One region of the Anaerobacillus sp. ABD4_527 genome, then DNA from elsewhere that is predicted to be linked to it. Evidence: riboswitches for the same ligand, from Rfam matches in the RefSeq annotation. Region 1 holds a riboswitch; the other holds the start of a gene.
What was found. Region 1 has a riboswitch for cobalamin ahead of ACXAHI_RS09245 (ribonucleoside-diphosphate reductase subunit alpha). Riboswitches for the same ligand answer to the same signal wherever they lie in the genome.
Positions count from the first base shown of each region.

Region 1 (15,851 bases):
GTCCTTGGTGACATCTTCACCGATGCTGAAGATCATTTAACATCATTTTTGAAGAAATACACCATTCGTGATATTATACAAAGCCTGAAGCAAAAACAATTATAATGATTGTTTTTGTTTTTGGGATAACTGTAACAAAATAATTTCTAATTATTTGGGGGTGAGCGAACATGGTAAGTTTGGCATTGAGTAAAAGTGAAACGAAGTTTGAAACAAAGGATTGGAATAAGTTAGAGCGATCCGGGAGAAAGTTGAAGCGGAATGAAGGAAGGTTCTTAATTCGACCTAAACATACGAATCGTGATGTCTATATCATTCGCCAAGGAAACGTAGCGATTTATCAGCAAGATGAAAAAACGCCACTTGCAGTTCTTGGACCAAATGATGTACTTGGGAACAGATCGATTTTTGTGCATCAAAACCTTTATGCCAAAGCTATAACTGATGTTGAGCTCATTCAACTCGATCAAGCATCCTATCGCTCTTTGTACCTGGCATATCCAGAGCTTGCAATCAAGCTTACGACAGAGCTATCAAAATTAAAGTTAAAGCTTGATTTTCCAGATCAACTGCCAAAGTCGATTCTTGCAGTGTTGAAAAAGAATGCAAAATCCTTGCTGAACAAAGCACCTACTAAAAAAGGTAGATACTGCCACAACTGCTAAACAATGATGTTTTATAACTGTAATAAAATATGTTACATTATAATAGAGACGAAACTTAGAGATAAATGGATAGGAAAGGGAGAGGAAAGATGACAACACAAGTTGAACAAAAGCTAGATGCTCTTGAAGTAATGAAAGAGCGTCACTCTGTAAGAAAGTACGAAAAAGGGGTTAAGATCCCTGATGAAGATATGAATGACATTCTTAATGCTACGATTGAAGCGCCGTCATCATGGAACCTTCAACACTGGAAGTTTCTTGTGATTGAAGATGATGAGAAAAAAGAAAAGCTTCTACCGATTGCTTTTAATCAGCAACAAGTTGTAGATAGCTCTGCAACAATCGTAATTCTTGGAGATACAGAAGCAAATCTGCATGCAGAAGAAATTTACGGTCAAGCTGTAGAGAATGGTTTTATGGATAATGCAGTCAAGGAAACACTGGTTTCTCAAATTAATGGAGCATATGAAAGAGAAGGCTTCGCGTACAGTGAGGCAGTAAAGAATAGTTCTCTAGCTGCTATGCAGCTTATGCTTGCAGCGAAAGCTAAGGGATATGATACGATTCCGATGGGCGGCTTCAATCCACAAGCTCTTATCAACGAATTCAACATTCCATCTAGATATGTCCCTGTTATGCTGATCTCAATTGGTAAAGCAGCAGCTGAAGCACATGCATCTTCTCGTTTCCCAGTAGAGCGCGTAGTGATCAAAGATAGCTTCTAATAGAATAGATAAAGAGAGTGGCACCCAAGCTGGGTGCCACTTTTTTTGTGAATGATCACATGCTTTGAGATTGAGCTTCTCGTTTTTCTTCTTTTACCTTTTCAAGGAAACGTTTCGTTTCGGCAACGACGACTCCAGAAAGACCTAATAGTCCGATCAAGTTTGGTAAAGCCATCAGGCCGTTAAAGATATCAGCTAGCAGCCAAACGACATTAAGTTTAAGTGTTGTTCCAACAAATACTGCTAAAACAAAAACGAAGCGGTAATATTTGATCGAACGTTCACCAAACAGATAAGAGAAACACTTTTCCCCGTAATAAGACCATCCCAATACTGTTGAGTATGCAAATAGAATCAAACCGACCGTTACGATCAGCGCACCAGGTACTCCTAGGAACTTCTCAAAAGTAGCCGTTGTAAGTGCAGCACCGTTCAGATCGCCCATGTAGAGGTCACCCATTACGAGAGCGATACCTGTAATTGAACAAACAACGATCGTATCGATGAATACTTGTGTCATTGAAACGAGTGCTTGACGACCAGGGTAGTCCGTTTTAGCAGCTGCTGCAGCGATCGGAGCGGAGCCTAGGCCAGCTTCATTTGAGAAGACTCCACGAGCTACACCATAGCGGATTACAGCACCAATAGCTCCCCCTGCTACAGCTTCACCAGTGAAAGCATCAGAGAAAATCAACGATACGGCAGCTGGAATGAGATCGATGTTCATAAGGAGAACGATTAAGCCGCCGATCACATAGAAAAGCGCCATAACAGGAACGAAAAACGCTGTAACCCGCCCAATGCTCTTAATCCCACCAAGAATAACGAGACCAGTAAGAACCATTAAAATAAGACCAGTAATCCATGGAGCGATTCCAAACGTTGCTACGGCGTCTGCAACAGAGTTCGATTGAACCATGTTTCCTATCCCGAATGCTGCAAATGCTCCGAAAAATGCAAAGACCATTCCAAGCCATCTCATGTTGAGTCCTTTATCTAAATAGTACATCGGACCCCCTGACATCTCTCCGTTCGAATCTACCGATCGGTACTTTACTGCCAGAATAGCCTCAGCATATTTAGTAGCCATTCCGAATAAAGCACTGATCCACATCCAGAGCACAGCTCCTGGTCCCCCTACGAAAACCGCTGTTGCTACCCCAGCGATATTTCCCGTACCGATCGTAGCAGCAAGAGCTGTCATCAGTGCCTGAAAGTGAGATATGTCACCTTCTGAGGATTTATCTTGTTTCTTAGTAAAGGCTTGCTTCAATGCATACGGTAGCATCGTAAATTGCAAGAATCCTAGCCGGATAGTGAGAAATATTCCTGTTCCTACCAAGAGGATCAAGAGAGGCCATCCCCACACGAATCCGCTAATGTTATTTAATACAGCTTCCAAAATAATAGCCCCTTTCATATGTAGTTCAATACTAAATATTCTAACAATTTACCATAAAAACCTTTTAAATTACATAAATCGACTCATTTTAGTTCAAAAAAAACATTCGCAATTAGTTATAGCGCTTTCATGTGTTTATTTGTATTACTTATGAGGAAAATAACAGAGGTGAATGGATATAAAGGAGGAAGATAGTTGTGAAAGTACTTGTAATTGGTGCAAACGGACAGGTAGGAACACATGTAATAAAAAGCCTTGCAGAAAAAGGATACGATCCAGTAGGGATGGTTCGAGATACTGACCAAGTGAAAGCCATTGAAGATGCAGGTGGAAAAACCGTACTAGGTGATCTAGAGAAAGATTTTTCTCATGCCATGTACGGATGTGAAGCAGTCATCTTTGCAGCAGGTTCAGGTCCACACACTGGCGCAGATAAAACGATTCTTATCGACCAAGAAGGTGCGATTAAATCAATCGACGAAGCAACTCGACAAGGAATCAAACGCTTCGTACTCTTAAGCTCAGTAGGAGCTGACCATCCTGAGCAAGGTCCAGATAATATGAAACATTATCTGTATGCGAAAAAACGCGCAGATGAGCATTTAAAATCCACAAATTTAACGTACACGATCCTTCGACCAGGAAGCCTTTCGAATGATCCTGCTACTGGACAAATTCGCGCAGCAGAAACCCTCGAAGATAAATCTGGTCAGATTCCTCGAGAAGACGTGGCTTCCGTATTAGCTGAAATCGTAGAGAATGAAAATACATTCAATAAAACGTTTGAAATCTTAAATGGTGATCTTACAATAAGTGACGCTCTAGGACAGTTATAAAAGGAATTTCTACTGAGAGACCTGTTGAGGGTCTCTTTTTCTATGGGAAGAACGAATGATTTAATCGGACTAGTTTGTTTTAATAATTGACGAAAAAATAATTCTGATGGTAATGTATAAAGGTCGTCAATTGAAAGCGTTAACACGTTGGAGGAGTAGAGGGAATGGACATCTTAGAACTGCTAAAAATAGTAAATGGATTTTTGTGGGGAGCACCAAGCTTAATCCTATTGTTCGGAACTGGTGTTTTTTTAACACTTATCCTTAAAGGGCTTCAGTTTAGAAAGCTAGGCTATGCATTTAAGCTTGCTTTTACGAAAGAAAAAGCCGAAGACAACTCTGCTGAGGGAGATGTTAGTAACTACAAAGCACTTATGACATCTTTGGCTGCTACGATCGGTAACGGAAATATAGCCGGTGTAGCTACTGCGATCACGATCGGGGGCCCAGGTGCTGTTTTTTGGATGTGGATTGTAGGGCTGGTTGGCATGGCGACCAAGTACGGTGAAGCCCTTCTTGCGATGAAATATCGTGTGAAAAATGATAAAGGTGAGTATGCCGGTGGACCGATGTACTATGTTGAACAAGGTCTTGGGGCAAAGTGGAAGTGGCTTGCGATATCATTTGCATTATTCGGTGCGATCGCTTCCTTAGGAATTGGAAACAGTGTTCAATCGAATACGATTGCGAGTGTAGTTGATGAGAGCTTTAATATTGATGGATGGGTAACAGGAGTAGTCGTTGCAGGACTTACCTCTCTGATTATTTTCGGTGGTGTAAAACGTATCAGCTCTGTAGCAGGATTCTTCGTTCCAATAATGGCAGTTCTCTACATAGTTGGAGCATTGATCATTATCATCCTGAATGTTGAAGCTATCCTACCTGCGATGAAGTTAATCTTCACATACGCATTCTCCCCAATTTCAGCTGTTGGAGGTTTTTCAGGCGTAATCGTAATGGAAGCAGTTAAATCCGGAGTTTCAAAAGGAATTTTCTCAAATGAGGCTGGTTTAGGTACAGCCGCTCTTATCGCTGGCAATGCAAAGGCTGAGCACCCCGTGCGACAGGCGCTTGTGGCGATGACAGGTACTTTTATCGTGACGATCATCGTTTGTACGATGACGGCGTTAGTATTACTCATTACTGGATTTTGGGATCCAACAGGTGGAGAACTCTCAGGTGTCGTCCATAATGCGGATCTAGAAGCAGGTGCATTGACTACGGCTGCCTTCGGATCGAGTCTAGGTATTATTGGAGAGTACATTGTCACCTTCTCAGTCATCTTTTTCGGGTTCTCAACGATTATTGGTTGGTATGTGTATGGATATAAATGTTTTGAATACCTTGCAGGTACAAAATTTACTACGTACTATGGATTTGTCTATATCTTCGCATGTTTTATAGGAACAGTGGCTAATCTGACGACTGTTTGGGCATTTGCAGATATGGCGAATGCGCTTATGATGATTCCAAACTTAATCGCTTTACTATTATTGTTTAAAGTGATTAAATCTGAAACTGATGACTATTTCAATCGATATTTAAATGAGGTAGAAATCAAAAAAGCTAGTTGATTGCATAATGAAAGACGCTTCGACCTATAGAATAGGAGAAGCGTCTTTTTTCTGTTAAATTACTAGTCTGCTTTGAGCTCAGTGAACACGACGAGTCGTTCTTCGTGTGTTCCATGAGACTGACTGAAGTTACCAGTGCACGTGATGAGGTTCAGATTTGCATCATTACTTGGTCCAAAGATTTTTTCAATAGGTGCATTCTGAAATGGGTACCTTTCTTTCCCTGTTACAACGAACGTAAGTGTTTCTCCATCCTTACCTGTTACGTATACTTCATCACCTTCTGATAGATCTTCAAGGTGATAGAAAACAGATGGTCCAGATTTGCTATCTACATGACCTGCTATGACGGAATTTCCGGTCGTGCCAGGCTTGAAGCCAGGTTCAAACCATCCGACATTTACGTGGTTGGATGGAACACCCATCTGTCCGTTTTCCAAAATACCTACATTCTCAACTTTTGATTTAACTTCAATAGAAGGGATCTCGACAGATACAGGGATTATACCTTCTTCACTCGACTCTGGAATTTTATTTGCATTTTCATCGATCGATTGTTTTACGTTGTCATACGCTACGTCACCATTTTCAATCTCTACTTTCTTAACTGGTTCTGAACCCGTTTCAGCTGTTGATGAATAGTTATTGGTATATCCAGCAATCAGGAGAAAGATGATGGCTGCAGTAACTAGAGACATGACTATTTTCATCGTATCACCTCGTTTGCTCAATTGTAGATTTAATAAGCTAACGATATTAATGGATATTTGGATCACTTTTTTTTCTTCTACGATTGCGTATGAAGAAAAGTAGGGTTAAAGCTGCAAGTGGCACGAGCACAGGAGATAATCCAATGAGCACAACAACCGTCTTCGAGAAGAAGGATAGAATTCCATTTGCTGTTTTCATAAACAACTGTTTTGCTTCGGCGATCGTACTCTTATCACCTTCTCCGAAAGCAGGGACTTTAATTTTCTTTTCTTTTAAAGAAACAGTCACGGTCGAATAGTCACTTTGATTGTTTAAATAGTTCATACGCCCTTTTAACTGCTCGATCTCTTCTTGGACTCGAGACAAATCGTTTGAAATAGCTAACAGATCCTCCGTTTTTTCAGCTTTTTCTAAAAATGTTTGGAGCCTATCTCTCACATTTTCTTTAGCTTTCAGCCTTGCTTCTAAGTCTACAAATTCTTCTGTAACATCAGTTCCAGTAACCGATTTTTCTGGTGTACCTTTACCAATTGTTTCAGCTTCATCAAGAAAAGGGTAAAAGTTATCTTGAGGGACCCTGACTGTCATCGAACCGTAGTTGATCTCTTCTTCAGAGAACGTTCTTGATTCTACAATATACCCACCATTTGCTTCGAGAAGCTCTTTCAATTGGCCTGTGGCATCAGAAAGATCCTCTACAGTTAAAGATAAATTAGCGTTAAAGATAACTTTTCGATCTGTTTGAAGTTCTGGCATCTTCATCGTTTCGTTCGTAGAGCTGGATTCGGAAGCGCTATCTTTTGTTTCGCCTGCACTTCTATCCATCTCTTCTGAGAGTGGCTCTCCGCTGTCACCACTTTCTGACTGTTGATTAGAGCTGCAGGCAGTAAGTATAAGCATTACTATAACAAAGCTAAAAAGTAAGTACTTTTTCATTCCTTAACCCCCTAGATCACTATATACAACATAACGTGTTGATAACGGAATAGGTTACATGTGACCATTCACAATTCTTGCTAAAGGAGGTTTTTACTTTTTTATCTCCATTCTTTGAAAGTTCAATTGCTAAAGACACGTTCATTACAATTGCCGTTATTATAGGTATCCTTTTGTTTAGGTTCATCGTTAAAGCGCTGTTCTTTAAAAGAAAAGGTTTAGAAAAAAAGGAGAGTAAGCATGCAGTCCTTTCATTCCTAAACTGGCTAACGCTATATGCCATCATCGTTTTCTTGCTTCTCTACTTTTCTGAGTATGCCTGGATGAGCCGTGAGCTGTTCACGATTGGGGATGTTGAAATATCTTTGCTGCTTCTTCTCATCGCATTGTTTATCATTACGCTTGCGAACAGGCTGTCAAAGATATTCACCTCACTACTGATGCCCCCTTTGTATGACCATTACCGGCTCGATACAGGGCTTCAATTTACATTTAATCGAGTGTTCCATTATACCTTGATGGTAATCGCAGTGATTATTAGCTTGACTACTGTTGGAATCGATTTAAGCGCATTGACCATCTTCGCAGGTGTATTAGGTGTAGGAATTGGCTTTGGTATGCAAAACATTGCTAACAATTTCATTTCAGGTCTTATTATATTATTTGAGCGTCCCATCAAAGTAGGTGATCGCGTGATAATTAATGACATCATCGGAGATGTTGAGCAAATTAAAATGCGAGCAACAATTATACGAACGCTTGATAATGAACGAATCATCATGCCTAACTCTTACTTTATAGAAGAACAGGTCGTTAACCACTCTTACGGAGATAATCGATTGCGTCTCGTCGTACCAATCGGAGTTGCTTACGGTTCAGATGTTGAACTTGTAAGAGAGCTGCTCCATCAAGTTGCAAAAGATGAGAAAGAAGATTCGATGTATGTACTTGAAAAACCAGAACCGTTTGTAAATTTCATCGGGTTCGGTGACTCATCCTTGGACTTTCAGTTGTTCATTTGGATTTCTTCTCCAAAAGCAGCGGTCGTGACAAAGAGTAATCTTAATTTCCGAATAAATAAGGTGCTTGCAGATCATAATGTTGAAATTCCCTTTCCTCAACGTGATTTGCACGTGAGGAGTCTGGATGGCACGGTCATTGAAAAGCTAAGGAAATAAAATCACACAATTTCACACACTTTTTTCGCAATTTCTTCCACAATTATTGTCCATAATTAAGTTTGTAAGGATAATAATTTGAAGGGAGATCGAAAGAAAATGAAAAAGTGGTTACTAGGTATTGCAGGTTCAGTTGTACTTGCAGGTGGAATTGCTGGAGTGAGTGCAAACGCGGCATCTGAAGAGGGTGCACAAGTAGACGGTACTGAGGTAGTTCAAGAACAAGGACAGGTGAAAGGGCATCACCATAAGCGAGGTTTTCATAAAGAAGGAAAAGGAAATGAAAATCATGAATTAATGGGATCGATTGTTGAGAAACAAGAAAAGCTAATCGATTTATTGCTCGATAAAAATGCCTCAGCAATTGATGGCGTTGAAGAATTACAAACTGAGTTAGCCGACGTAAATGAGCAGTTAAATGCACTTCATGAAGAAGCAAAGGCTGCTCATGAGAAATTGAAAGCACAAAAACAAGAATGGAAAGATAGTGGCGAAAGACCTGAGCTTACAGATGAAGAGAAAGAAGAAATGAAAGCAAAGTTCAGTGAAATGAAAGAGAAACGTGAAGAAGCAATGGCATTAGCGAAAAAGAAAGATGAATTACTTACTGCATTAATTGAAAAGGTAAGCTAACGTAAAGAGATAGGGTTTCCTATCTCTTTTTTTATGCTCATGATTTTTGTGATAAGTGATTCATGATCTCCTTATTTTCTTCTTCACTAAGCAATCCCATTTTATAACACAACTGTGTATATCCGGCTAGTTTTTTTAAGCATGTGTGCTGCTTTTTACTCATAAGCTTATCTCCTTTTTCCTTAAGGAAACATTTTTAGGTATAAACAATATATGCTGGAAATGAAAGATAGTGTTAGGCTTTAGAAAGACTTTATACCTAATCACACATTAATTGATTTTTTCTTCTTGTTAGATTACAAAATGTGCGATAAGATAAATACATCGATATTTTGTGTTTCGTTTTTGTTTTAGACACTATATATTGATTTTGTGGTAGTTAATTAAATAGTGATTGAGTATGCGGTGTCGTGAAACGACTTAATAGGGAATCCGGTTTTAATCCGGAGCTGTCCCCGCAACTGTCGTGTGGACGAAGCAAATGCCACTGGATGAGGATCCGGGAAGGCTTGCTGAGGAAGAAGCACGTAGCCAGTAGACCTGCCGATGCTCAGAAACGTTTCTATTCTTCGGGGATTGAGGATGAGAAGTGGCAGAAAGAATGCAGGGTTATCCCTGGATTCTACCCTTGTCGTATTCTCAAAAGCTCACTCATAGAAGAGTGAGCTTTTTTATTTTGCTAAAAAAAGGAGAGGGTTAGATGAGTTTAACGGTTGCTCTAGAGGACCATGAGATCATAATAGAAGCAAAAAACATTCTTAAGCGTTTTTCAAATCTTGATAGTGAAGGGTTCTTTAACAAATTAGGAAGCGGTGTATCTGGAGAAATGTCGAAGGGCGATGTTGAGCACATGTTAATTTTAAATGCGCTCGAGCGGATTAGAGCCGAAGAACCAGATTGGACATATGTAGCAGCGTCATTTCACCTTCAGTCACTTTATGACAGAGCCTCGCACATACGAAGAGAAGAACAGGTGTATGGGAAAGGGGCATTTTATCGCTTATTGAAACGACTTACGGATCAAGGGATCTACAACGCGGATCTTCTTAAGTACTATAGCGAACAAGAAATTGAACACCTTGCAGCAAACATAGTCCCTGAGCGTGATCATCTATTTACTTATATCGGGTTAAGAACACTTGCAGATCGGTACCTCACAAAAGATTACGAAAAAAACACTCTGGAACTTCCTCAGGAGCGCTTTCTCATTATCGCGATGATGCTGATGATGAAGGAGTCGGAAGATAAACGTTTGGAACGAGTGAAGGAAGCCTACTGGGCCATTTCAAATCTCTATATGACAGTTGCAACGCCCACTCTCGCGAATGCAGGGAAAACATATGGGCAACTTAGTTCATGTTTTATCGATACGGTGGATGATAGCTTGCGAGGCATCTATGACAGCAACACTGACATTGCGACAGTGTCAAAAAACGGAGGTGGAATCGGTGCCTATCTAGGGAAGATTCGAGCTAGAGGCAGTGACATTAAAGGATACAAAGGGAAATCATCTGGTGTCCTCCCTTGGATGAAGCAACTGAATAACACGGCAGTAAGTGTGGATCAGCTAGGACAGCGACAAGGTGCGGTCGCAGTTTACCTCGATGTTTGGCATCGAGACATCATTGAATTTCTTGATGCAAAGCTGAACAACGGTGATGAGCGGATGAGAACACATGACCTTTTTACGGGAGTGTGTATACCAGACGTATTTATGGAAACCGTCGAAGAACGTGGTGAATGGCATCTGTTTGATCCTCACGAAGTTCGGAAAGTGATGGGGTTTTCCCTAGAAGATGCGTACGATGAACGTGAAGGCGATGGAGATTTCAGAAGAAAATACGCAATGTGCGTAAACAGTGATACATTATCTCGAAAAACCATACCAGCCATCGATATTATGAAGCGCGTTATGAAATCGCAGTTAGAAACAGGTACGCCATTTATTTTCTATCGAGATGCAGTGAATCGAGCCAATCCGAATAAGCATGCAGGTATGATCTACAGCTCGAACTTATGTACTGAAATTATGCAGAACATGAGCGCGACGACTGTGGAAGAAGAAATAACAAAAGACGGAAAGATCGTAATTACCAAAAATCCTGGCGATTATGTGGTATGTAACCTATCGAGTATTAATTTAGGTCGAGCAGTCCCAGCAGGTGTTCTCGAAAGGCTAATCCCAATTCAAGTTCGAATGCTTGATAATGTCATCGATTGTAACACGATTGAAGTTCCACAAGCTCAACTTACAAATGAAAAATATAGAGGGATCGGACTTGGAACTTTCGGTTGGCACCACCTCTTAGCGAAGAAGAAGCTCGTTTGGGAGTCTGATGAAGCTGTTGAGTTTGCGGATCATCTTTATGAAACGATCAATTATTTAGCGATTGAAGCGAGTTCGGAATTAGCTCGTGAAAAAGGGAGTTACTCGATGTTCGAGAAATCGGACTGGCATACTGGCGCTTATTTTGATTGTAGAAACTATTACGATGAAAAGTGGAAAACACTGAAAGAAAAAGTGAAGAAGCAAGGTCTACGCAATGCTAATCTACTAGCTGTTGCACCGAATAGCTCCACAAGTTTAATAGCAGGTTCCACAGCATCGATCGATCCAATTTTTCGTAAAGAGTATTCTGAGGAAAAGAAAGATTACAAGATACCTGTTACAGCACCTGATTTATCACCTGAAACGACCTGGTATTATAAGTCGGCTTATTATATCGATCAATTATGGAGCATTGAACAAAATGCTGCGCGTCAACGCCATGTCGATCAGTCTATTTCGTTTAACATCTATGTTCAAAACACGATTAAAGCAAAGGAACTGTTGAACATACACATGACAGCATGGAAAAAAAGGCTAAAAACCACGTATTACGTGAGAAGTACATCAGTAGATATCGAAGATTGCGAAAGCTGCTCAAGTTAGGAGGAAGAGGTATGAATACAATCCAAAAAAGAAAGATCTATGATATTTCAGCTCCCAATCGCTCGAGTGGGATTATTAATGGCAAAAGTTCGAACGTTTTAAACTGGGACGATACAAGATTCAATTGGACGTATACAATGTATAAAAACATGTTGGGTAATTTTTGGACGCCGTTTGAAATCAACATGTCTTCAGACGTTAAACAGTGGGACTCCTTATCCAACGATGAACAGGATACGTTCAAGAAAATTATTGGTCTACTAGCGTTTCTTGATTCCATTCAAACTGATTATTCGAGTAAAGTAGCTGATTATTTAACAGATTCTAGTTTATCTGCCTTAATGCAAGTTCTTTCTTTCCAAGAAGTTATCCATAATCAATCTTACAGCTATGTGCTTTCATCACTAGTTTCAAAACAGGAGCAGGATCGAATCTTTGAATATTGGAAGCATGACGACATCTTACTTGAGAGAAATGAGTTTATTGCATCCGGTTACGAGAGGTTTGTAGAAGACCCGACGCCTCAAACGTTTTTTGAGTCGATCGTATATGACGTTATTTTAGAAGGCTTGTTTTTCTATGCGGGATTCGCGTTCTTCTATAACCTCGCCCGTAATCAAAAGATGGTATCGACATCTACGATGATCAATTACATTAATCGTGATGAGCAGCTACACGTTACTTTATTTGCGAACATTGTAAAAGAATTATTTAATGAACAACCTCAGCTAAATACAGAAGAAAACCATCGATTCATAAAGGACACGTTCAAGAAAGCAGCTGAGTTAGAGATGAAATGGGGGGAAGCAATCATAGGAAATAAATTTATTGGAATTTCACAAAATGAGCTTAATGATTACATTAAATTTATGACGAATAAACGTGTCAACCAACTTGGAATAGACCGGCCATTCGATGGCTATCGAGAAAACCCGATGCGATGGATTAAGGCGTATGCAGATGTGAATTCTGGAAAGAGTGATTTCTTCGAACAGAAATCCAGGCAGTATACAAAAGTATCAGACGATAATGGCTTTGATGAGTTGTAGAAGAAGAATATACTTATTTTAGTAGGTTCTTAGCATGTAGAGAAAGTAAGGTTTTGGATTAGTAGTAGGAGAGACGATCGCGGACTCCTGCGGTAGAACGGGCGGCCGAGACCGGAGGTGCGGGTTTCACCTCGGGCTTGGCCGTTCGTCCGCGGAAAGCGTGCAATCGACTACGGCATCGGGAGCACCGAATAATGACATTGGTTCTCGACTGGCTGAGCTCCTACTTACCTAGTAGGTTCTTATTCTAGCTTAATATCAAACTCCTTCAACAAATCCTTTAATGCTGGTCGCTCGTTTCCGTCTCTACCTACAACATGTGTTGCCTGTGTTAGTGAATTTAGCACCGCTTCTTCAGTAGCTTCACCTACCGCTCGGAATGCTAGGTCGATGTCTTCTTCGTGGATCGTTTGGAGTTGTAACGGTTCTGAAGATTTCTCGTGTGGAATCTTGTTTGCTGTGGAAAATCCAATGATGATCTCGCCGCTTCCAGTAGTAATGATGGAACCTGTCCTCGATAAGCCCGTTACGGATCGTTTGATGATTCGATTTAGCTGTCGCTCCGAAACAGGAAGGTCTGTCGCAACGATCACCATAATTGAACCCTTATCTTTTTCTTCCCATTTATGTAATAGATTTGCTTTGAGCTCTTCACCGATTGGTTTTCCATCGATACGCAGGTCTCGTAATATACCGAAATTGGTTACGACAAGAACACCTAGTGTATAGGTGCCATGCGCCATTTCCATCATTCTAGATGAAGTTCCAATCCCACCTTTTAACGAGTAACAAAGCATACCTGTACCTGCTCCAACTGCGCCTTCTTCTACATGTGTAGAAGCGTTAGAAATAGCTTCAAAAACATGTTCTTTCTTCACGTATTTTGCTCGGATGTTGTTAAGAAACATGTCATTGCATTCTCCTATGACAGGATTGACCGTTCCTGTTGAATGACCGATTTCAGGGCATCGATCGAGCATATATTCGATGAGTGCATCTGATGCTGTTCCAATGCTAAGTGTGTTTGTTAACACAATAGGCGTTTCCAATGTTCCAAGTTCGGTCATTTGAATCGTACCCATGGTTTTTCCAAACCCATTGATCACATGAGTAGAAGCCATGCATTTTTCTCTAAACGTATTCCCTTGATGAGGAAGGATGGCTGTTACGCCAGTTTGCATGTCACCGTTACTTAACGTAGCATGTCCAACTGTAACCCCTGTCACGTCGGTTATTGAGTTTAGCGGTCCCGTATTTAATTCTCCTATAGAAATACCATAATCTCTTACTCTTTGTTTCTCCATCTTACCCCACCTTTCTAATTACCATCATACTCTTCTTGTACAAAAAGGAAACGGTTATCTTGCTACCATTTCCAAAGGCGAATCTCAATAAGCGGCCACTACGATGTGCTATAATTAATAGAGAAGTGTTAGTGTATTTTCATGAAAGTGTTCATAACCATGAATTAATGGGGAAGATTAAGTCGAAAGAGAGTGGAACGTAATGGGACGTAAATGGAATAACATTAAAGAAAAAAAAGCTTCAAAAGATGCAAATACAAGTAGAATTTATGCCAAGTTCGGCCGTGAAATATATGTAGCAGCTAAGCAGGGAGAGCCAGACCCAGTAGCAAACCAGGCACTACGACTAGTACTAGAACGTGCAAAAACATACAATGTTCCAAAAGCAATCATCGATCGTGCGATTGAGAAAGCAAAAGGCGGATCTGAAGAAAACTATGACAACCTTCGTTATGAAGGATTTGGCCCAGACGGTTCGATGTTGATCGTAGAGACACTAACAAACAACGTGAACCGTACTGCTTCAGATGTGAGAGCGGCTTTTGGAAAAAACGGTGGAAACATGGGTGTGAATGGTTCTGTAGCTTATATGTTTGATCCGACAGCTGTATTTGGTATCGAAGGAAAAACGGCTGACGAACTGCTTGAGCTATTGATGGAAGCAGACATCGACGTTAGAGATTTACTAGAAGAAGAGGATGCTGTGATCATCTATGCTGAACCTGATCAGTTTCATGCAGTTCAGGAAGCGCTGAAAAACGAAGGAATCACTGAATTTACTGTTGCGGAATTAACAATGCTCCCTCAAAATGAGGTCGACCTTCCAGCAGAGTCACAGGAACAATTTGAAAAACTAGTAGACGTGCTCGAAGATCTTGAAGATGTACAGCAGGTATACCACAACGTTAATTTAGGAGAGTAACTGTAGACAAACAGCCTGGCGAATTGCCAGGCTGTTTGTTTATTTTGTAGAGATGGTTACGTAATCAGAAATCATTCTTCGATGACTACCAACCATATTATCAGGTAGAGAGGTTGGGTCAAAAAACGCATAGGACAAGCTTTCTTCTTGTTTTGAAGTTAATTGACCAGTGTAATGATCCGTATGAAAGGCAGCTGTGACAGAGTAAAACTCATCTCCATTATCAGCTACAGTAAAAAACTCTGAACCAGAGTACATTTGAAAAAGAGTGAGTGAACGTATTCGTAATCCTGTTTCCTCCTTCGCTTCACGAATAGCGGTTTCTTCTGTAGATTCTCCAGGCTCCATCAACCCACCAGGTAACCCCCAACGTTTTTTCTTTTCATTCCTTTGTTGCAATAGAATAGCCCCTTCTTTATTACGAATGATCACGACTGACCCCACTAGGATAAGAGGGCGTTTACCAACGAGGCTTCGTAATTCCTCAACGTATCCCATCATAAAAACCCCTTTCTCTCATCATTATAAATGAAAAAAAGAACCTTAAAAGAACAAGGTTATATTAGAAAAAAAGATGAATAAACTAAATTATGTGTTAATTTTCATAAAATTTTAACAATTAGTAAACTTATCTTATGTATTGCTGATGTATAATCATTAGCATACAGACAGAAAGTTGGTGGGTTATTGTGAAAAAGCACAAGAAATTAACGTTTAAACAGCTTGTCGAGCAAAATAAAGCAGAGCTTCTTAAAAATGAGAAGGAGTTAGCAGAAATAGAAAAGCGTCTAGATGATAAGCATTCATAGTGAAAAGCAGTCCTTTTTCGGGACTGCTTTTTCATTTTCAGACATTCTAGAAATGGAAATTTATGCTACGATTAGAGAGGAGGGAGGTAAGACTATGAAAAATCTAATCAGCGTAAATGTTGGGAAGCCAGTTGAAATGAGTTACAAAGGAAATGTGATGGAATCAGGTATTATA
Region 1 is NZ_JBSWXZ010000001.1:1,773,094-1,788,944, reverse strand. Features, by position in the region: gene ACXAHI_RS09300 (RrF2 family transcriptional regulator) at 1-105, shown strand, start outside; gene ACXAHI_RS09295 (Crp/Fnr family transcriptional regulator) at 171-665, shown strand; gene ACXAHI_RS09290 (nitroreductase family protein) at 755-1,390, shown strand; gene ACXAHI_RS09285 (alanine/glycine:cation symporter family protein) at 1,446-2,792, opposite strand; gene ACXAHI_RS09280 (SDR family oxidoreductase) at 2,990-3,628, shown strand; gene ACXAHI_RS09275 (alanine/glycine:cation symporter family protein) at 3,793-5,202, shown strand; gene ACXAHI_RS09270 (class F sortase) at 5,265-5,912, opposite strand; gene ACXAHI_RS09265 (DUF4349 domain-containing protein) at 5,959-6,849, opposite strand; gene ACXAHI_RS09260 (mechanosensitive ion channel family protein) at 6,927-8,027, shown strand; gene ACXAHI_RS09255 (hypothetical protein) at 8,127-8,660, shown strand; gene ACXAHI_RS09250 (hypothetical protein) at 8,698-8,823, opposite strand; cobalamin riboswitch at 9,046-9,222, shown strand; gene ACXAHI_RS09245 (ribonucleoside-diphosphate reductase subunit alpha) at 9,361-11,592, shown strand; gene ACXAHI_RS09240 (ribonucleotide-diphosphate reductase subunit beta) at 11,604-12,641, shown strand; gene ACXAHI_RS09235 (DmpA family aminopeptidase) at 12,884-13,945, opposite strand; gene ACXAHI_RS09230 (YebC/PmpR family DNA-binding transcriptional regulator) at 14,148-14,867, shown strand; gene ACXAHI_RS09225 (NUDIX hydrolase) at 14,907-15,365, opposite strand; gene ACXAHI_RS09220 (FbpB family small basic protein) at 15,557-15,676, shown strand; gene ACXAHI_RS09215 (MOSC domain-containing protein) at 15,771-15,851, shown strand, end outside.

Region 2 (15,851 bases), on a different contig from region 1:
TGTTCGTATGAAAAAGCTATACAAATCTACACAAGATCGGAAATTATCAGGTGTGCTAGGTGGACTGAGTGAAGTTTGGAACATGGATGCAAGCATGTTACGAATCGTTTTCGCGGTGTTGACCGTTTTATTAGTAGGACTTCCGATGGTCCTCATTTATGTGCTAGCAGCACTGATCTTGCCAGATGATAAGGATGTTTGGGAATAAGGTGAAGACAGTTGTCTTCACTTTTTTTATTGAGAAGGAGGGGAACGTTCATGAAGGCAGTTCTTTTTGACCTAGATGGAACCTTATTAAATCGAGATGCTTCGCTCGAAGCATTCATTCGTGACCAATACGACCGCTTTCCACAGGTAGTGGGTCACATTCCGAAGGACGTATATTGTGACGCGTTTATTAAGTTTGATCAACGCGGTTACGTTTGGAAAGATAAGGTGTATCAACGAATGATTTCAGAATTCAAGTTGAAAGGTGTGACCTCTGAGGAACTATTACACGACTACGTAACCGAATTTAAGCATCACTGTGTCCCGTTTCCAAATCTCGTAACGATGCTAGAAGAGTTAAGGTCTCGCAACCTTACGTTAGGGATTATTTCTAATGGATTCGGACAGTTTCAGATGGATAATATAAAAGCGCTAGGCATTCAAGATTATTTTGAAGCGATATTTATCTCAGAGTGGGAAGGATTAAAGAAGCCAGAGGCGAACTTGTTCTATCGGGCACTGAGTAAGCTCGGTGCATTGCCAGAAGAGAGCTTATTTATCGGTGATCATCCTGAAAATGACGTAAGTGCTGCAAAGCGAATCGGGATGAAGGGAGTCTGGAAGAAAGATGACCATTGGGAAACGCCGGATGCTGATGCGGTAATCGATGATCTGATGGAGCTTCCACCTTTACTTGATAAACTTGAGAACTTAAAGGAGCGAACTTTTTGAAGCCTATCATACCGAAAGCACCAACAATGCCAGAACTAGTCCAAGAAGAATTGAACCATATCGAGGAGATCGTATTCGGGGAAGTGAAAGCTCACAGGCGATGTGATGTTCTATTTATCTATAGCGGGACACATCCAGGACACTGGGAAAAAGCGATTGAAGCCTATCACAATGGATATGCGAAGGACATAATCGTCACAGGCGGAAAGAGTTTAACGGGCGTTCCTCACCCTGATTGGGATCATGAAGTCGCTTCAGAAGCTGACGTAATACTCTCCCACCTACTCGATAACGGGGTGCCTAAAGAATGTATCACGTACGAAAAGAAATCGACCAACACACTAGAAAACGTGATTTATGCGAAGGAAGTGTACGATTTTAGCCGTACAGAATCTGTTATGTACATATGTAAAAGTCATGCAGCAGGACGCCAGTATCGAACGCTAGCGAAACATCTTCCGAGTTCAATCGAGTACACTTCGTACACGTTTGATTGTACCTATAACGGCGTACGCGTTGGAAGGGATAATTGGATGGATACAGAGGAAGGTAGAAAACGGGTTTGGGGAGAATACTTAAGGATTCAGCACTATGGAGAGCTAGGGCATATTTTGGCAGTCCAATAGAATGTAAGGAGATCACAATATGATTGAACGGATAGCGATTATTACCGGGGCAAGCCGCCCAAAAGGCATTGGTGCCGCGATTTGTCGTGAGCTAGCTTCAAAAGGGGTTCATGTCTTTTTTACTCATTTCACTCCCTTTGATGAGACGACTGGATATGATGATGCAGATCATCAGTGGGCAGAGACATTTGCGAGTGAGCTTAGAAGAAAAGGCGTAAACGTTGGTCACATGAACTTGGATCTAGCTGATAAAGACGCCCCGGACCAACTACTTGATAACGTTGAACGAGAACTTGGGAAACCTACCATTCTCGTAAACAACGCAGCACACTGCGAAGAAGTAAGCTATAAAGAATTAACAGCTGAAATACTAGCAAAACACTGTGAAGTTAACGTACAGGGAGCGTGTATGCTGACGGTGGAATTCACGAAGCGTTTAGAAGGGACGCGGTTAGGCGGACGTATCGTGAATTTAGTAACAGGTCAAGACAAAAGTCCGGTTGCAGGAAACTTGGCCTACATCACGTCAAAAGGGGCCATCTCTGCTTTTACAAGATCACTAGCAACAGAGGTTGCATCTGAAGAAATCACGGTGAATGCGGTTGATCCTGGACCGACCGATTCTGGTTGGATGGATCAAGCAACGCAGGAGTTTTTAAAACCGAAGTTTCCAACAGGGCGAATTGGGACACCGGAGGATGCAGCGCGTTTGATTTCATTTCTCACAAGTGAAGAAGCGAAGTGGGTAACCGGTCAGATCATTCATTCTGATGGCGGGTTTTGGGATTAAGAAAAAACTGTGGTCAGGCACGTGCCTAACCACAGTTTTTTTTATGCATCTACGCGTTTTCTAGCTACTAATAGAAGTGCGCCTGCTAGCACTGCTCCACTACCGATCAGCATCATCGTTGGAAGGTTTGTTGCTGTATCAGGCATTTCTCCACCAGATGAATCATTCGCAACATGATTCATACGATCAGCAAATACCCATTTTCCTGCTTCATATTTGTAGTGAATCGTTAGCGTGTATTCACCGCGCATGTTATTTTCATTAGGTTGAGTGAGTTTATAATGATTTTCATTGATTTTTTCGAGAGTATAATCTTTGTTGTCGAGTAGTCTTACGGGGCCATCACGGGCGATTTTAATGAGTTTTCCATCGCGTTCTTCAAAGAACGTATCAACATAATGATCAGCCAGCGGCCAAACCATTATGCTTTTGAACTCTTGCTCCAAACGATCAATCGAATCGTACTTCTTTACTTCGTTTTCCTTGTTCGTTTCAAGTTCGATCAGCTCATCGAATTGATTCTCTAACTCCTCCACCGGTGGCTTTCCATGGTCTTCAGCATAAACCGGGTTGTTCATCCCCAAGAAGAGTAGACCAACTACGACGAGTGCAGAAATGAATCGAAACAATGTAAAACCTCCTTAAAATTTGTTCCATTACTTATGTTCCGGATTAATTTGGTAGTTAAACGTGTTTTGGTAAATTTTTTGTAATAAAATTAATATTTGTGATGTTAATGTAACATCGCAAAGCGTTAAAACTTTAAAAACTTTTTTGCAATTTTTGTCTTACATCGTCAAATTTTAGGGTAATAAGGGGGAGGGACCTTATTCGCATAGGTTTTATACAGCAGCATTCAAATCGTTATGATGAGGTGAAAGGATTGAAGAACGTTACATCGGTTTTTTGGTACGGATTATTGATCTGCGGATTGGTAGTCCTATGGGGAGCAGTAGCTCCATCTAATTTAGAAAGCGTCACATCAGCTGTGACAGGATACATATCAACACAGTTCGGCTGGTATTATCTTTTAATCGTTATGGTCATTCTAGGATTTTGTATCTACTTAATCTTTTCCCCATTTAAAAATATTAAGCTTGGTGGAAATAATGAAAAGCCAGAGTTTCCGCTTGCAACATGGTTTGCGATGCTCTTTAGTGCAGGAATGGGAATGGGCATGGTTTTTTGGACTACTGCTGAGCCAATCTCTCACGCTTTTAAAAGTAGTCCGAACGGACAAGAAGGAACGCCTGAAGCCATTCAGCAATCACTTGAGTATTCATTCTTTCATTGGGGCGTCCATGCATGGGCAGTGTACTCGTTAGTTGCCCTCGTACTGGCATATTTTAAATTCCATAAAGGGTACCCGGGCTTGATCAGTGCTACGCTCATTCCACTTTTCGGGAAGAAAAGAATGGAGGGAATAGCAGGAACGTTGATCGATACGCTTGCGGTCGTCGCGACAGTTGTAGGAGTCGCTGCAACGCTCGGATTCGGAACGGCTCAGATCAATGAAGGGTTAGCGTTTCTCTTTGGTACTCCGAGTAACTTTGGAATTCAGCTTTTGATCTTAGTTGTGTCTACAATTCTTTTCATCGCATCTGCATGGTCAGGAATTAGTAAAGGAATAAAGTATTTAAGTAATATCAACTTAGGATTAGGCTTTGTATTACTTCTAATGCTGCTTATCGTTGGACCAACGCTTTATATCATGAACATGTTTACGAATACGATCGGAGGTTATTTTACAAACTTCTTCGATATGAGTTTCAATATGAATCCAAACAATGAAGACCGTCAGTCATGGGTGAAAGGATGGACGGTGTTCTACTGGGCATGGTGGATCTCATGGTCTCCGTTCGTCGGCATCTTTATTGCAAGAATTTCACGAGGCCGTACGATCAAAGAATTTATGCTTGGCGTACTCTTCGTTCCATCGATCGTCTGCTTCATCTTTTTCTCAGTGTTCGGGGTATCAGCACTCGATCTTCAGCAGCAGGGGATCGCGATGATCTCAGATTACTCACTTGAAACCGCGACATTCGCTGTGCTTGAGCAGTATTCACTAGGGACGCTCATGACGGTCATTACACTCTTTGTGATCGCGATTTTCTTTATCACGTCAGCAGACTCTGCGACATTTGTGCTAGGGATGCTTAGTACGACAGGCAGCCTGAATCCAGCCGCACCCGTGAAGATTCTCTGGGGACTTAGTCTTTCTGCAATGGCAGCGATCATCATCTACTTCGGGGGAACACAGGGACTCCAGAACATGCTTATCATCGCAGCATTCCCGTTCTCTGTCGTGATCCTCATGATGGGATACTCATTCTTTAAAGCCGCAAGTGCGGAAGTGAAAGAGAATAAGACAAATATGCGTACGAATAAAGCGAGTTGAATTAGGGGTATTGAAGGAAGCTGAATGGATCAGCTTCCTTTTTTTATAAATTAATGGTAAATACTTGCATTCTAAACAAACTATGCTAGTATACTAGACAGGCGCAAGATTACAGTTATATTACAAAGATTAAATTTATTACATAGACGCGCCGAAAAATTTTCAGGAGGTTTTACAATGAAAAGAATTCTTTCAGCACTCATCATTGTCACTGGTTTACTGTTTATGGGGTTTCAAAACACAGCATTAGCGCAGGATCATGGAGAACCCCCGGTAAAGGAGCTAGAAGCGGATTTTACCGAGTTATATGAAATAGAGGATGAAAAAAGCGTACTTATTTTAAAAGGCTATGACTCCATGGAGAAATTGGAGCAAGCTTTCGGGGAAATCATGGTTCCTGAACTTGCAGAAATGTATGTTGATAGTTTCTTTAAAGTAGAAGATGGAGAGGTTACATTCAAACCACAAGATAGTCGCCTCACAATCGATTTCAATCGTGAATATGACCTTACAAAAGTGAATGACAATCATTACAAGCTTTCACAAGTTGCCACAGGCGACCTGTATGAGGGGCGTACATTAACAATCGATTATATCTATGATTCTGGTAAATGGATCTTTGGTAACCGTAATGGTGCACTTCCAGAAGTGCACGTAGATGGGGGAGCGGAAGAAGGAGATCAATTACCTGATACTGCAACACCATTTCCAACGTACATGATGATTGGCGCAGGTATCATGATGAGTGGTGCACTCGTATTAATTGCTAGAAAACGCTCAAACGCTTAATCGAATAATAGAGTTGAAAAGGGAAGCTGATCTATTCAGCTTTCCTTTTTTTTATATTGAAGGAACGGGTAAGTACTACTTTCTAAAATTTAACAGAAAAAGGATTTTTTATGTTACTCTAATGATAGTAACCAAATAACGTAAGGAGTTCGGTAGGTGAAGAAGTTGGAGGAAGAAATATATGAGCTGCGGATGGCGCTTTACGAAGTGGCGTTTGAAGCAGATACTTTTTCAAGTGAAGAAGTCATAGAACTAAGTCAAAAGCTGGATGAGAAATTAGTGAAACTTCAAATAGAGAAGGAAGAGTAATTAGATGAAAGGAGTATGCGGTTGCCAACTTCAGTGCTAGGTAGAGTTTGTGCGGTGTCTCTTTTCATTTATTTGGGTGTGTTGATCGCTTTGGTCGTAGGGATCTATCAAGATGCAGCACTTGGAGCAATCACACTAGTGATGAAGGTTGGGATCTTTGCAGGTTTACCGATCTTCATCATTTCTATCTTCGCGGTTAGAAAAGAAATGTTCTATAAAAAATTTGTTCCTGTACTTTCACTAGTCATAAGTTTTTTCTCGTTAATCGGCACATTCTTTTTCATGTTTATATGGTCTTTCGGAGGATAAAAAAATCCGCTCACGATATGAGCGGATTTTCTTACATTTACTTATTCATATAACGTTCAACTTCCCACTGACTTACGTTCAGGGAGTAGTCGATCCATTCTTTTTCTTTGTCTTCGATGTAGCATCTAGACGTATGCTCACCTAGAGCGTCGATTACGACTTGGTCTTCTTTAAGTGCTTTGATCGCTTCTTTTAGGTTTGTTGGAAGCGTTGGAACATCATCTGTAGACACTTCGTAAAGGTTACGAGACTCTGGTTCACCTGGGTCAAGCTCGTCACGAATTCCTTCAAGACCTGCATGTAGTACTGCAGCTAGCGTCAAGTAAGGGTTCGCTGTAGGGTCTGGGTTACGGATTTCAAAACGTGTACCCATTCCACGTGTTGTTGGAACGCGGATCATACAGCTTCGGTTAGAGTGAGACCAAGCAACACTTACAGGTGCTTCATAGCCAGGAACAAGACGCTTATAAGAGTTCACGTTCGGGTTTGTAATTGCCGCAAGACCATTCGCATGGTGAAGAATACCAGCCATGAAGTGTTTCATCGTATCAGAAATTCCGTCTTCTTTGTTTTCGTCAAAGAAAGCACTCTCGCCATCTTTGAATAGAGAAAGGTGGCAGTGCATACCAGAACCGTTCTCACCTGCAAATGGTTTAGGCATGAATGTTGCGTGATAATCATGTCCAGTCGCAACGTCTTTAACAACGCTCTTGAACGTTTGGATGTTGTCTGCAGCTTTCAATACACTGTCAAAACGGAAATTGATTTCGTGCTGTCCTTTTGCTACCTCATGGTGAGAAGCTTCCATCTCAAAACCATATTTCTTCAACGTGCGAACGATATCGCGTCGTACCTGGTCACCTTTGTCTTTAGGTGATGCATCGAAGTAACCACCGCGGTCATTCATTTTGCGGATCGGGTAGCCTTCATCATTCAGTTGGAATAAGAAGAATTCTGGTTCAGGTCCAACGTTTACAGTATAGCCAAGGTCTTGTGCTTCTTTCATCGCTCGTTTTAAAATATAGCGAGGGTCACCTTCGAACGGTTCACCGTCGGGCGTGTGAATATCACAAATGAAGCGTGCGATGCAGTCCGTGTCGACCGCTTCAGGAAGTACTTTGAATGTTTCAAGATCTGGGAACAAGTACATATCACTTTCTTGAATATCTGAAAAGCCTGCGATTGAAGAGCTGTCGAACATCGCTTCATTGTTCATTACACTTTCGATCTCTTCAACAGGAAGCTCTACGTTCTTCGTTTCACCAAGCATGTCTGTAAACTCTAGGCGAATAAATTCTACATTCTTTTCATGAACTTCATCCAAAATAACTTGTTTGATGCTTTCTTTTGTAATCGTCATACATTACCTCACCTTTAGAAAGTTTTTTAACTATTCACTATTTTACCGATAATAACGTATAAGTGTGGATTTATGTAAGGAATCCTGACATAAAATTTCACTTTGTCTATCAGCTATAGAAATAAATACCCTTATTTTGTTCACGTAAACCGCTCAAATAACAATCCATGATAGAAATGGTTTCCAAATGCTTCACTTTGAAAGACAATGATAGTATGTGTAAAAAGATTTGAAATTTGTATCAAAAATTTTATTCACTGAGGTGCTATATGCAGAAGCATGAATTAAAAGCGTTGTTCGATGAAGAAATGAGAAAAAACGTTACGCCTCCAGGATTTCGAAGAGAAGAAACGGAATATGTTATTCGTCATGTGTCAGTCCATCAAGATGAACATGGTTTCATCATCTTTTCTAACTTGACGGATACTGACGCTAAAAAGGTTATTAAGAGTGAAAAGGACCGCTTTGCTACATTAAATCAAGAGTTTGAGTGGAAAGTTTATAGTTATGACGAGCCTTCAAACCTTGTGGATCTTTTAGAAGATGAAGGATTTAAGAAAGGTGAAAAAGAAGCGCTGATGGTCATCCCGCTTTCTGATGACCACTTTTTGTTACGTCACGATACATCTCATGTGAAGGAAATAACCGATTTGGATGGAATCAATGCGATCATGAAGCTTGAAGAAAGCATATGGAATCACTCTTTCGCAAGCTTAGGAGAACGATTGTGGCGTGATTTTAAGAATACGAATTCACTCTCCTTATATGGGATATATGAAGCTGGCAATTTGGTAAGTGCTGCCTGGATGTACTTGGAAGGAGAGAATTTTGCGAGCATGTGGGGTGGATCAACGTTACCACAGCATAGGAAAAAGGGACATTACACCGCGCTTTTAGCTGCACGTGCGAAAAAAGCGAAAGAAATGGGGCATCCTATTTTAATGGTCGATGCAAGTCCGATGAGTGAACCAATTTTACAAAAGTGTGGATTTGAACGATTAGGGTATTCGTACGGCATGTTGTATCGTGGAGGGAAGTCACATGATTAAAGAAATGAAGTCGCTTGAAGAAATAAGGGAAGCCTTTCTCGTAATGAGTGAGCTGCGCACAAATTTAGATGAAGAATCGTATTTAGAGTATGTAGACCAAGCACGTAAAAAAGACATGTACCATTTGTATGCACTCTATGAGGAAGGGGAAATCGTAGCCGTCATCGGCTTTACACCGATGATCACCTTATACTATGGAAGAAGTGTATGGGTTTATGATCTTGTGACTCGAAAGGAAGATCGCTCGAAAGGGTACGGCAAGTCGCTCCTTTCCTTTGTGGAGAAGTGGGCTAAAGACCATGGCTATCGTTCGATCGCACTTTCCTCAGGTCTTCAAAGGCATGATGCGCATCGATTTTATGAAGAGAAGATGGCTTACGATAAAGTGAGCTATGTCTTTAAAAAGGAGCTCTAAAAAGGAAACTTCCTCACCTTCTATTCGTATAGTATAGTAGACACGAAAAGGAGGGACGACGATGGGGACTCGAAATAGACCGAACATCGCTATCGAAAAACCATTTTTACATAAAGTCCTAGACATCATAGGGATTTCAGCATTATTCCTTTCGATCGCTTATATTGTTCTCAACTGGTCAAGCATCCCAGAGATGGTCCCTCACCATTTTAACGCTGCGGGTGAACCTGATCGGTGGGGAGACAAGTGGACGGTTTTCCTTTTACCTTCGATTGGAGTATTCGTATGGATTGGGCTTTCGTTCCTCGAGCGTATCCCTGACGCTTACAATTATGTAGTTAAGATAACAGAAGGAAACGCTGAAAGGCAGTATTATTATGCCGTTACGATGATACGCTTACTAAAAAATGAAATCGCAATTTTCTTTGCGATATTGACCCAAAAAATCGTTGAAATGTCGAGTACGCAAGAAGAAACTCTCCAGTTCTGGGTTGTTCCGGTATTCCTTGTCGTGCTATTTGGTACGATCATCATTTATTTCGTAAAATCAATACGGTGGCGGTAAGGGACAGGGCAAGATTTCCTTTAATTTTTTGAAGAAAGTTATACGGGCGCTATGTTATAGTTGAAGAGAGAATGATTCCCTTACATTACGTTTTGATTGGAAACTTCCTATCGAAATGAACCATAAAGGAGCTACGTTATGCTACGCCAAGAAAAAGACGTGAAAGTATTTGGTTTGAATTCAAACCCTGAACTTACAGAAGAAGTTGTAAAACTTCTTGGAATCGAGTCAGGTAAGTCTTCCGTTAAGCGCTTCGCAGACGGTGAGATCAACATGAACGTTGAAGAAAGTATCCGCGGATGCGATACATATCTAGTTCAGTCCATCGGTGGGGCTGGATTAGGAAACGACTATTTGATGGAGCTCCTCATCATGATCGATGCATTGAAGCGAGCTTCTGCAAAAACGATCAATGTTGTGCTGCCTTATTATGGCTACGCACGTCAGGACAGAAAAACAGGCCCAAGACAGCCGATCACAGCGAAATTGATTGCAAACATGTTAGAACGCTCTGGTGCAACTAGAGTCCTAACGGTCGACTTGCACGCGAACCAGATCGAAGGATTCTTCAACATTCCTGTTGACCAGGTTTCTGGTATTCCAGTATTAGCTGAATACTTCGAGAAGAAACAGCTTGAGGATATCGTAATCGTTGCCCCAGATAACAGCAGCGCACTGCGTGCCCGTAAACTTGGATCCCTGCTTGATGCTCCGATCGCATTGATCGATCGTCGTTCATACGACACAGGTGAACCTTCTACGATCAACGTAATCGGAGATGTAGTAGGTAAAACAGCGATCATTATCGATGATATGATCGATACAGCGAAAAACGTGACATTCACTTCTCAAATATTAGAAGAGCACGGTGCGAAAGAAGTGTACGCGACATTCACGCATCCGGTCCTTTCAGGCACGGCTACACAAGAAATCGCACAATCGAACATCAAAGAAATCGTTGTGACGAACACGCTGCCTTTACCGAAGAGCGGCGATATCGATAAGATCACAGTTCTTTCGATCGCACCATTGCTTGCAGAAGCAATCCGCATCGTTCAAGAGAAACTGTCGATCAGTAAGATTAGAAAATAACTTATGAAGAAAGAAGCTGACCGTTCAGCTTCTTTTTTTTGATTTGCAGGATAGAGGAAGAAAGGGAGAAATCAAAAAGGCTGAGTGAATGTTCCATTCACTCAGCCTTTCGACATAAAGCGGGGGGTGCCTGTCACTCGCCCTTCATAATGTGGTCGATTGCGTGTGCGACACCGTGCTCTGTATATGATTTCGTAATCCAGTCTGCTGCTTCTTTCACGCGCTCCTGTGCGTTGCCCATCGCAACACCGAAGCCAGCTTCACGAATCATAGCGATATCGTTCATACTATCTCCAACAGACATCACTTCATCCATGGAAAGATCAAGCCATTTCGTTACTTTGCGTAGCGCAGCTGCTTTGTTTACACCTGCAGGGTTGATTTCCATGTTTGTTAAACTAGAGTTTGTGACTTCTAAAGCATCGTTGCTCATGACTTCATCTAAAATAACTTGGCGCACGTCGTCGTCTTTCACATCGAAGCCGAATTTCAACCAGTCATAGTCATGAAGATCTCTTTCAAATGGTGTGTTTGAATTAAATACACCTTCAGTCGTGGAAGACCAGAACCAAACATCATGCCTTTTCTTCAGTTCCCAGAGGTTCTCAACAATCTCACTATCGAGGTGCGTACTGTCCACAAGGTTGAAATGCTGGTCATAAATTTGACCCCCGTTCACCGTGATCAAGTAAGCTGATTCGCCTAACTGTTCTGCAATCTCACGACAGAAAGGAAGAGAGCGCCCAGTGCTGATCACAACATGATACCCAGCTTCTTTCGCACGGCGCACTGCATCCTCATTCTCCTTCGACACTTCGCCGTCATGATTAACGAGCGTGCCATCCATATCTAACGCGATTAACTTTATCTCTTTTTTCATCTCATCCACTCCTATCTTTCGCTGACTCTATTCTAATACAAATGAAACGAAATCTGTAGTGGAGTGGTTTTTTATAGGCAAAAAAAAAAAGAGAACCTGATGAATAGGTTCTCTAAGGGTATTGAGTTTTAGTAAGTGCTGACAACTATTCCTCTCTCTTCTTCCCAAACACTTTCTTCGAAGCACCTTTGATCATTTTCTCAGCCTTATCTGCCGTTTTCCCTACCGCATCCGTGCCGGCCTTACTCACATTCTTCACAAAATCAGTAGACGTATCGGATACCTTGCCAACGAGACCGCCTTTTCCGCTAACAGACTTCACCATATCATTAACGGTATCTGCAGATTTATTCACAAGATCGTTTGCTTGTTTGGAGGTTTTCTTCACCAGGTTTTCGTCTTGTTTCTTTTGATCAGAAATAAGATCTCCTCCTTAAAAAATGAAATACATTACTATACATATGGGTGAATTCCAGTGAATATGCGTCTTTTTTTCACTTTTGTTATGCGCTACGCATGATGTGAGTGGTATGATGGGTAGAACTTATGTTTGGAAGTTAGGGGGCAATTAGCAATGAAGTTAACGCAAGAAACGCAGTATGTTAAACGTCTCAATATAAAGAGAGATGAGATCCCTTCGTACGATTTCTTTCCATTTGCTCTACCGGTAATCAAGAATTTCAAGGAGCTGTTGTTTCACCCAAACGTGACGTACATCGTTGGTGAGAATGGGATGGGGAAATCGACGCTGCTTGAAGGGATGGCGATTAAGTATGGATTCAATCCTGAAGGCGGGACGCTTAACTTTAATTTTTCGAGCTATGATTCTCACTCGAACTTAGATCACTATTTGCGACTAGCTAAAGGCGTTTACCGTGCGAAGGATCATTTCTTTTTCAGAGCGGAAACGTATTATAATCTCGCTACAAATATTGAAGAGTTAGATGCTGATCCGTTTGCGGGGGCAAAAGTCGTCGATGGGTTTGGAGGCAAATCGCTCCATCAACAATCTCACGGAGAATCCTTTTTCGCGGCTTTTACCAATCGGTTTCGAGGAGAAGGGTTATATATTTTAGATGAACCTGAAGCGGCCCTTTCTCCGATCAGGCAGCTGTCGATGCTTGCGCGCATCCACGAACTGGTCGAGCAGGGATCTCAGTTTATTATCGCCACACACTCGCCGATCCTTATGGCATACCCAGATTCGAAAATGATTGTGCTGAGTGAAGATGGAATGACTGAGACAACGTTAGAGGAGACGGAACACTTTAAGGTGATGAAAGAGTTTTTTGATGATAAAGATCGGTTGCTGCATCATTTGTTTCAGTGAACGAGTTTGACAGATCTACAGCGATAGGAGATAGTAATTTTTAGGTAAGGATTTTCCTTACTAACTGAATAGGCCTTATGGTGGCTTTATTAAAAGCTGAAAAGGGAAGTTTGGTGAAAATCCAACGCGGTCCCGCCACTGTGAAGAGGAGGCATATCGCAATACCACTGTTGTTAAACGGGAAGGGCGATGTGCTGAAGAATCTGAGTCAGGAGACCTGCCATAAGGAAGAGCATTGATTCCTACGGGAGATAGGAGGGTGTTACGTGGAAAGTACTAACGGATACTGTTTGGTGGTTCCGTAATTTCGTGACGTTTATATCCTGCGCATCTTCAATTTGGAGGTGTGTTTTTTTGTTGAAAAATGAAGGAGGAATGCGTTCATGGAATCTTTACCAGTAAGCTATTCGAAAATGACACAAACAAGGTTAGTGTTACCGCCAGATACGAATCATCTAGATACGATTTTTGGAGGGAAAGTGTTAGCATACATTGATGAAATCGCAGCATTAACGGCTATGAAACACTCAAATTGTGTGGTCGTGACGGCATCGATCGACTCGGTCGATTTTCTATCATCCGCGAAAGTTGGAGATGCGTTAACGCTCGAGGCTTGTGTCACGAGGTCCGGCCGAACGTCGATGGAAGTGTATGTGAAGGTGTATGCAGATGATCTTCTTCACGGGCGAAAAGTGATGACGACAGAATCGTTCTTGACGATGGTTGCGGTCGACTCAGAAGGGAAACCGAAAGCCGTTCCTGGCATCCTACCTGAAACGGATGAAGAGAAGAGGCTGTACGACACTGCGCCTTCAAGGAAGGAACATCGTCAGAATCGTTCACGGTTAAGGTGATAATGGAGGGTCCCTCAGGTAACGAATTCCTGAGGGGTTTGCTTATTTTTACCAGATTAAAAGGGAGATCGCCTTAAGAATCGAAGTATGTATGGGGCATATTGTAGGAGGGGACGTATGAAGCGCTACCGATTTGGGCGAGGTGTTGGAAAAGAAATTACGAAGTTTGATAGTAAGCATGTGGTGATCTCGCCTATTACGAGAATGATAGAAGAAGAGATCGATGTGATACAGATCGCTTGTATGCATCTTGGTCGTGATGGATTGCTCGGAGGTCATGAAGCTGTGGTGCCACAAATGTTCCTCGTGCTTGAAGGGGAAGGAATCGTGAAGGGCGGCGGTCAATCGCATCGTATTCAAAAAGGAGAGCTCGCGATGTGGGAAAGAGGGGAATGGCATGAGACGTCAACGAAAGATGGCATGACCGCAATCGTTGTAGAATGTGACAAGCTAAAGCCGTTCAGTGGTTTACAGGAGATAACAGATGAAGGGAATTAAGCTGGTTTTTATAGTATTGCTAATCATCGTCAGCGGCTGTAATTCTGCTGAACCAGCCGAGGAAACGCTTTTTCAGTACAAAGATTCATACATAGGAGACAACGGCGCGGTTGGTGCAATCTTACGCCTATTGCCCGGTAGCACGGAGTTAGAAAGTTTATCGCTGCAAACAAAAAGCGAACCATATGGCTTAACAGCTTATTATTCAAAAGCGCTATCAGAAGAACAACGAGAAGCGTTTCTATTCAATGCAACGGTTCTTTTCACGTTGATTCAAAATGCTGAGGTTGTTTCTGCTGATTACGATGGCGAGGTATTGTCGGTTACGAGAGATGAGTTACAAGCTTGGTATGGTGAGAATTTTTTTGAAGCTGCTTCAGAAGATGAACTGATCGGTCTCGCTCAGCCAAAGCTTGAAGACTCGGAGCAAGTCAATCAATTTTTTGAAAACCAAACAGGAGTGAACGAGCGTGACTAATTTTTATTGTGATGAAGTGTTGAGTGGAAATATTGCTTCCGGAAAGGCGTTGAGTTAAGCGATGATCATCATGATCAATGGCGCGTTTGGAGTTGGAAAAACGACTGTTGCCAATGAGCTTTTAAACAAAATCGATAACAGTATGATTTTTGACCCAGAAGTGGTCGGAGGGATGCTCAGTGCGTTGCTGCCTTCATCGATCAAAGAAGAAGAGGCACTCACTGGTGATTTTCAAGACTTGGAATTATGGAAAGAGTTTACCGTCTCGATTGCAAAGCGGACGGCAGAGCACTATCAGAAACACCTCATCGTCCCGATGACGATTCGGAAACCTGATTATTTCCATTATATTTTCGATGGATTTAAACGAATCGATCCTGAGACGTTTCATTTTTGCTTAACAGCAAATAAGGAAACGATTACGTCAAGACTGCTGAACAGGGGAGAAGCTTATGGAAGCTGGTGTTTTTACCAAACCGATCTGTGTGTAGAGGCTTTTTCTTCCGGGGGGTTCGGGGAGTATATTTCAACGGAGAATCGACGGATAGAAGAGGTGGTAGATATTATTATGAAAAGGTTAGTGATGCCGATTCTTTAGGATAGGAAGGAGCATGTGTGTTGAGTAAGCCAAAAGTTCTGGTGTTCGGAACGTTTCATATGAAGTATACGAAAGACCTTTATAAGGTGGATACGAATGATTTGGAATCGGAAAAAAGACAAGCGGAAATTCGAGACGTTGTAGATCGATTAAAACGGTTTGAGCCTACGAAACTAGCATTCGAAATTGTAAAGAGTGAAAATGCCGGGCTTAATCAAGAGTATCAGGATTACTTGAATGGTAATGTAGAGCTCAGGGTCGATGAAGTGCATCAACTTGGCTTTCGTATCGCGTCTCAATTAGAGCATAAAAAAGTATATGCGGTCGATTGGATGGATACGGTCGGAAATCGAGCGCTAAGTGAGGTATATGATTGGGCTCAAGAAGAGCAGCCTGAGCTTTATGAACATATCAACCAAACGTATCGCTCGCATTCTCATAAAAGTCTGGAAAACAGAACGATCCTCGAGCTTTTACATGAGATGAATTCTCCTGAAGAAGTGATGAAGGATCACGAGATGTATATGAACATCGCTCGTATCGGAAAAGGTGGGCAATACGTTGGCATCGAT
Region 2 is NZ_JBSWXZ010000002.1:268,681-284,531, forward strand. Features, by position in the region: gene ACXAHI_RS13585 (PspC domain-containing protein) at 8-208, shown strand; gene ACXAHI_RS13590 (HAD family hydrolase) at 259-939, shown strand; gene ACXAHI_RS13595 (YdcF family protein) at 936-1,565, shown strand; gene ACXAHI_RS13600 (SDR family oxidoreductase) at 1,585-2,355, shown strand; gene ACXAHI_RS13605 (hypothetical protein) at 2,397-2,984, opposite strand; gene ACXAHI_RS13610 (BCCT family transporter) at 3,239-4,753, shown strand; gene ACXAHI_RS13615 (LPXTG cell wall anchor domain-containing protein) at 4,931-5,542, shown strand; gene ACXAHI_RS13620 (aspartyl-phosphate phosphatase Spo0E family protein) at 5,699-5,851, shown strand; gene ACXAHI_RS13625 (hypothetical protein) at 5,873-6,160, shown strand; gene glnA (type I glutamate--ammonia ligase) at 6,198-7,520, opposite strand; gene ACXAHI_RS13635 (GNAT family N-acetyltransferase) at 7,790-8,569, shown strand; gene ACXAHI_RS13640 (GNAT family N-acetyltransferase) at 8,562-8,984, shown strand; gene ACXAHI_RS13645 (DUF1648 domain-containing protein) at 9,046-9,549, shown strand; gene ACXAHI_RS13650 (ribose-phosphate diphosphokinase) at 9,688-10,641, shown strand; gene ACXAHI_RS13655 (Cof-type HAD-IIB family hydrolase) at 10,775-11,521, opposite strand; gene ACXAHI_RS13660 (hypothetical protein) at 11,667-11,909, opposite strand; gene ACXAHI_RS13665 (AAA family ATPase) at 12,096-12,851, shown strand; cobalamin riboswitch at 12,913-13,090, shown strand; gene ACXAHI_RS13670 (acyl-CoA thioesterase) at 13,235-13,705, shown strand; gene ACXAHI_RS13675 (cupin domain-containing protein) at 13,823-14,203, shown strand; gene ACXAHI_RS13680 (DUF4825 domain-containing protein) at 14,190-14,681, shown strand; gene ACXAHI_RS13685 (AAA family ATPase) at 14,743-15,279, shown strand; gene ACXAHI_RS13690 (DUF5694 domain-containing protein) at 15,300-15,851, shown strand, end outside.
Region 2: it holds a riboswitch for cobalamin, as region 1 does, so the genes downstream of both, ACXAHI_RS13670 (acyl-CoA thioesterase) here and ACXAHI_RS09245 (ribonucleoside-diphosphate reductase subunit alpha) in region 1, are expected to answer to the same signal.